DNA from 2 places in the Rhizobium sp. L9 genome. Region 1 is predicted to be linked to the other one. Evidence: riboswitches for the same ligand, from Rfam matches in the RefSeq annotation. Region 1 holds a riboswitch; the other holds the start of a gene.

Region 1 (3,379 bases):
CTGCGGGTGATGACCTCGTCCCGCATCAGCGCCCCGAGTTCGACGACGGGATCGGCGGCGACCGCGTCTGCGGGGATCGAGGGCGCTTCGAAGGCGAGCTCCAGCTTCTCGATCCAGGTGCGGCCGATCGCGTCGCTGCGCCGCTCGGCTTCGGCCTGCATGAGGTCGACATCGCGCCGCAGCTGCCAGGAGAGCGGCGTGCGGCCCGAAAGCCTGAGGCGTGCGACAAGATGCGGCGAAGCCGTGCGGTCGCGCTGCGCCATCAGGGCCGTCTCGACCATCATGGCTGCCTCACGCCAATCATCGACACCCGTGAGGTCGACATTGACGCGCTCGAACTGCGCGATGCTGGTACGCCGCTCCTCGACCGTCACGGTCCGGTCGTCGGCCACGGTCACCAGCGACACGGTCTTGACGCCCGCTTCATTGATGTCGCGGCCCTGCGGCATGCCGGGCATGATGACCGTCGCCGTGCCGGGATAATGGCTGCGCTGGTGGAGATGCCCGAGCGCCCAGTAGTCGAAACCCGAGGCATGCAGGTCGAGCACGTTGCAGGGCGCATAGACATCATGTCCGGCCGATCCGGCCAGACTCGTATGCATGATGCCGATATTGACGGCATCTGCTACCGGCGGCTTGAATTTCGGCAGCAGCGGGTCCGGGGCTTGCGGCTTGGCGAAGCTCAGACCGTGGATTGCGACCGACAAGCTGCCCTTGGTGGTCTCGACGGTCTCGGCATGGCCGCCGAAGATCTTCACCGTATCAGGCATCACCAGTTCCCGAGCGATCTTCGACATGGCATCGTGATTGCCGCGGATCTTGAAGACGACAATGCCCGCCCGGTGCAGCCGCTCCAGCTGACTCGCCAGGAAGCGCGCCGTCTTCATCGACGTCTGCTCCCCGTCATAGAGATCGCCGGCGATGACAAGCGCGTCGACCTGCTCCTCAAGGCAAAGATCGACGATCGCGACCAGCGTCTGTCGGCTGGCGTCACTCACGAGGTCGGCCAGCTCTGCGTTGCGAAGTGCGAGAGAGCGCAAGGGAGAGTCGAGATGGAGATCGGCAGTGTGGACGAAACGATAGGCCATGAATGCAAGAATGGTGTTGCGATAGAGTGATCGAGCAGGCGCCGTCTGACAAATAAACGGACGTTATCGCCCGTCAGCAAAACATGAGACCATGCCACGAATATTCAGAGCATGGACGGCAGCGTCCTGGCGAGTGAAATGGGCCGGCGGAGCTGGCCCATCCACAATCAATGCTGCTCTATCGGACTGGCCGCCGACTCAAAAGGTCCGGATGGGAACGCGTGAGGGTCGGCTTGACATCAGGGCCGCAGCGGTCTTTGATGCAGGGCATTCACCAGGGGTGTCCCGGCAAGGGGCTGAGATTCTGCTGAACAATATGGCTTTGCCTGTTGTGGCGCAGTGACCCGTTGAACCTGATCCAGTTCATACTGGCGTAGGGACGGTGCAGACGCTGCGGCTGTCGGGCGGATTTCGCTTTGTCGTATGAGGCGTCTTTCCATCATTCCAACACTGGAACTGGGTCTCCAAACGTCAAACCTTGGAGCCTCACCCATGAATATTGTCGCACCCAAGCTTACTCCGGTCGTCACCACCGGCCCGCTTCCGGCCTCGACCAAGATCGCCAAGCCCGGAACGCTATATCCTGATCTGCGCGTGCCGATGCGCGAAATCAGCCTTCACCCGACCTCCGGTGAACCGCCGGTGACGGTCTATGATTCCTCCGGTCCCTATACTGATCCGGCCTATACGGTCTCGATCGACGCCGGACTGCCGCGTTTGCGCGAGAGCTGGATCAGGGCGCGTGGCGATGTCGAGGCCTATGAAGGCCGGGTGGTGAAGCCTGAAGACAATGGTTTTGTCACCGGCGAGCGGCTGACGCCGGAATTCCCGCTTCGCAACACGCCGCTGAAGGCAAAAGCGGGCCGCGCCGTAACCCAGCTCGCCTATGCGCGTGCCGGCATCGTCACGCCGGAAATGGAGTTCATCGCCATCCGCGAAAACCTCGGCCGGCAGGCTGCGAAGGAGGCGCTCGCGCGCGACGGCGAAAGCTTTGGCGCTGATATTCCCGATTTCGTGACGCCCGAATTCGTTCGGCGGGAGGTCGCGGCGGGCCGCGCGATCATTCCGGCCAACATCAACCACCCGGAAACCGAACCGATGATCATCGGCCGGAATTTCCTGGTGAAGATCAACGCCAATATCGGCAACTCGGCGGTCACCTCGTCGATGGCGGAAGAGGTGGAAAAGATGGTCTGGGCGATCCGCTGGGGCGCCGACACGGTTATGGACCTTTCCACCGGCCGCAACATTCACAACATCCGCGAATGGATCATTCGCAATTCGCCGGTTCCGATCGGAACGGTGCCTCTCTACCAGGCGCTTGAAAAGGTGAACGGCATTGCAGAGGATCTCACCTGGGAAGTCTATCGCGATACGCTGATCGAACAGGCCGAGCAGGGCGTCGATTATTTCACCATCCATGCGGGCGTGCGGCTTGCCTATATCCCGCTCACCGTCAATCGTGTCACCGGGATCGTCTCACGCGGCGGCTCGATCATGGCCAAGTGGTGTCTGCATCACCATAAGGAGAGTTTCCTCTACGAGCATTTCGAGGAAATCTGCGACATCTGCCGTGCCTATGACGTCTCCTTCTCGCTTGGAGACGGCCTTCGCCCCGGCTCGATCGCCGATGCCAATGACGCTGCGCAATTTGCCGAGCTCGAAACCCTCGGCGAACTGACCAAGATTGCCTGGGCCAGGGATTGCCAGGTGATGATCGAAGGCCCAGGTCACGTGCCGATGCACAAGATCAAGGAGAACATGGGCAAGCAGCTCAAGGTCTGCGGCGAGGCTCCCTTCTATACGCTCGGGCCGCTGACCACCGACATCGCACCGGGCTATGATCACATCACCTCCGGCATCGGAGCCGCGATGATCGGCTGGTTCGGCACGGCCATGCTCTGCTACGTCACGCCGAAGGAGCATCTGGGCCTGCCCGACCGCAGCGACGTCAAGACCGGTGTCATCACCTACAAGATTGCCGCGCATGCCGCCGACCTCGCCAAGGGCCATCCGGCCGCCCGCATCCGTGACGATGCGCTGTCGCGAGCGCGGTTCGAATTCCGCTGGGAAGACCAGTTCAACCTCTCCCTCGACCCGGATACGGCGCGTTCCTTCCATGACGAGACCCTGCCGAAGGAGGCCCACAAAGTGGCGCATTTCTGTTCGATGTGCGGCCCGAAATTCTGTTCCATGCGCATTTCCCACGATATTCGCGCCGAAGCGCAGAAAGAAGGACTGGAAGCCATGGCCGCCAGATATCGCGATGGCGGCGACCTCTACATGCCGGT
Region 2 (3,379 bases), on a different contig from region 1:
AACGCGGAATTCGCGGATGACACGCGCCGGACGGGCAGACAGCACGTAGATCCGGTCGGAGAGAAAAACGGCCTCGCGAACATCGTGGGTGATCAGCAGCGCCGTCCAGCGATGTTCGGTCCACATGCCTTGCAGCCACTCCTGGATCTGCGTGCGGGTCAGCGCATCGAGCGCGCCGAAGGGCTCGTCGAGCAGCAGCATGTCCTGCTCCTGGATGACGGTGCGCAGCAGCGCAGCACGTTGGCGCATGCCGCCGGAAAGAGAGGCGGGGTAGTGATGCTCGAAGCCGGCAAGGCCGAACCGCTCGAAGAGGGGCGCGACAGCGGCGCGTGCAGCCCGGCGAGCCATGCCCTTCACTTCCAGACCGAGCGCGGCATTATCGATGATCCGGCGCCAGGGCATCAGCGCATCGCGTTGTGGCATGAAGGCAAAGGAATGCGGCGTCTGTTCCAGCGCTGCATCGTTGAAAAGCATGGCGCCGGAATCGGGTCGCAGCGCCTGTGTCAGCAGTCTCAGCACGGTCGATTTTCCGGAGCCGGATGGGCCGACGATCGAGACGAACTCGCCGTCTGCGACGGCGAGCGAAATGTCGTCTAGAACTTTCATGCCGTCGAAGGACTTCGAGATGTTGCGCAGCTCAAGCATCTGACCGGTCATCGGCGCCGCTCCTGGGATGGCTGCCAGGGCATGACGAAACGCTGGATAACCAGCGTCAGCGCGAAGAGGCAGAGCGTCAACAGAGCGCTGACGATCACGGCGGCGAGCACGAGATCGGGACGGAAATTGTTCTTGGCGTTGAGGATATAGATGCCGAGGCCGCTTGCAGCGCCGGCATATTCGGCAAAGATCGCGCCGACGACGGCATAGGTGATCGAGATTCGAAGGCCGGCGAAGAAATAGGGCAGCGACGAGGGAAGCCGCGCCAGGCGGAAAATGCGCCAGCGGCTCGCTTTCATCGAATTCAAGAGCTCGGCAATGTCGCGATCGGTCGCCTCATAGCCCTGAAGCAGGGCAACAAGCAGCGGAAAGAAGGTGACGAGCGCCACCAGCAATATCTTCGGCAAAAGGCCGAAACCGAACCAGAGGACGACGAGAGGCGCGATCGCCACCAGCGGCAAAGTCTGGCTGGCGATGAAGATCGGCAGCATTGCCCGGCGCATGAATGGCATGAAATCCATCAGGATCGAAGAGGCGAAGGCGAAGGCGAGCGACAGGGCGAAACCACCGAGTGTCGCTCCGAGCGTCGGCCAGGTGTTTGATATCAGCGCCTCTCGGTTCAGCCAGCCCTGGACAAGGATACGCGAAGGTGCCGGCAGAATGGACGGTTTGATACCGGAAAGATCGACATAGAGTTCCCATGCCGCCAGAAAAGCAAAGCCTGCGAGCAAGGCGGGCATTGCCCGGTACACGGCGAGATAGAGCGTCGCAAGGCGCGAATCCGATGGTCGTGGCGATGTCATCGGCGTTCGATTTCAGGCTTTCGCCGGGCCGTTCGCGCAAACCTGTCGAGGGCATCGGTCTCGATGCGATTTGGGGCGGTTGCCTTGAGGGCATCGATAGGGATGCCGACGGAATTGCCGGACGTCCGGTAGAGTGACACTTGCGCGCCGGAATACATTTGGACCTCGCTCCGCTGGCATTACCCAGATCAGCTTAGAAGGGTCCGGAGGCTTGCGCCTCACATCTCAGCCCCGGCGACACGGAGCTCCCCTGTTATTTCGGCGAAAACTATCATCGGGGTTTTCTTGCCGCAACCGCAAAATTGCAAACCCGTCCGCCCGGTCGGATGGGCGCAGATAAAAAAACACCCGGACGGAGGTCCTGTCCGGGTGTTTTCCGAGGTTCCGTACCTGCCGGGAACGGAACCCGAGCGCTTGTCTTTCAGGCGGCAATATCGGCAGGGGCGATCGGTGCGGGCCGGGCAAGCGCCGACGCCATCATTTCAGCTTGTATGACCGGATGATCTAACTGACGCTCCTTCCTGCGCCTCGTGCTTTACGGCCGGGGAAGCAGCGGTTATAAAACCTCAACTAATATTGAGGTCAATAGGCCATGAATAGGATTTCTGCAACGCCCCTCGGCAGGCTTCTGACGGTCGGCGAAGTGGCGCAACGCAGTGGTCTTGCCGTCTCGGCGCTACATTTCTATGAGGCCAAGGGGCTGATCTCGAGTATCCGCACGCGCGGCAACCAGCGGCGCTACGGACGCGATGTCCTTCGCCGGCTCGGCATCATCAAGGTGGCGCAACGTGTCGGCATTCCGCTTTCGGAAATCCAGACGGCATTTGCCTCCCTGCCGCAGGGGCGCACGCCGACGATTGCCGACTGGCAGACGCTGTCGGCGCGCTGGAAGGATGAACTCGACACGCGAATCAGACGGCTGAGCCTGCTGCGAGACCGTCTGACCGGCTGCATCGGCTGCGGTTGCCTGTCGATCGAAAGCTGTCCGTTGCGCAATCCCTTCGATCAGCTCGGCGAGGAAGGGCCAGGCGCACGGCTGCTGGAGACAGAAATCGAACTATGAACTTTCAGGGAAGAGCGCCAGCCTCTGGCGGAAAGATGATGCCTGCCTTTCTTTCGGCCGGCGCGCTCATATGTTAAGGGCGAATGGCGCAACAGGCGGCATTGTCCGCGAGGAGGACGGCTTCGTGTTCCACCCGAGACTATTCGAAAATCGCAATGTCATCGTAACCGGCGCCGGGCGGGGCATCGGTCTCGAAGTGGCCCGGCAGTTCCTGGACTGCGGCGCGAAGGTGATCGTCCATACCGGACGCAAACCGGGGCGCGATCTGCCGGATTTTCTGCTGACGGCTGAATCCGAAAGACGGGCGCTGTTGCTGCACGCCGATTTCACTGCCGCTGGCGGCGCTGCGCAATTTGCCGAAAATGCGCTTACCTTTTTCGACAAGGTGCATGTGCTCGTCAACAACGCCGGCACCATGCTCGGCCGTTTTCCAGCTGCCACACTGACTGACGCAGATTATGAGGCGATCGTGCGTTTGAACCAGACGTCGGTGGTGGCGCTGACGCGTGCGTTGCTGCCGGCATTGAAGGCGGCGGAAGGCGCTGCCATCGTCAACACCGTTTCAATTTCCGCGCTGACCGGCGGCAGTCCCGGTTCTTCGATTTATTCTGCCTCGAAAGCCTTCGTTTCAACCTATTCCAAGGCGCTTGCCCGCGAGCTCGCGCCGGATGGCATCCGCGTCAATTGTGTCTCGCCCGGAACGATCGAGACGGATTTCCACGAGCGCTATTCCTCCCGCGAAAAGCTGGAGCAGACGAGAAAGTCTATTCCCTTGCAGCGGCTGGGCACAGCGGAGGATTGCGCTCCCGCCTATCTGTTTCTGGCGGCGCCCTCGCTCTCCGGATACATTACCGGC

The links. A riboswitch is a leader RNA that binds a small molecule or an ion and turns the genes downstream of it on or off. The one in region 1 is predicted to bind thiamine pyrophosphate.
Region 2: linked by a shared signal. The riboswitch ahead of CO660_RS07035 (ABC transporter permease) and the one ahead of thiC (phosphomethylpyrimidine synthase ThiC) in region 1 are both predicted to bind thiamine pyrophosphate.

Annotation. Positions count from the first base shown of each region.
Region 1 is NZ_NWSZ01000014.1:111,872-115,250, forward strand. It holds gene CO660_RS16760 (DNA repair exonuclease) at 1-1,088, opposite strand, end outside; TPP riboswitch at 1,355-1,486, shown strand; gene thiC (phosphomethylpyrimidine synthase ThiC) at 1,581-3,379, shown strand, end outside.
Region 2 is NZ_NWSZ01000006.1:21,038-24,416, reverse strand. It holds gene CO660_RS07040 (ABC transporter ATP-binding protein) at 1-657, opposite strand, end outside; gene CO660_RS07035 (ABC transporter permease) at 654-1,460, opposite strand; TPP riboswitch at 1,609-1,722, opposite strand; gene soxR (redox-sensitive transcriptional activator SoxR) at 2,053-2,523, shown strand; gene CO660_RS07025 (SDR family oxidoreductase) at 2,648-3,379, shown strand, end outside.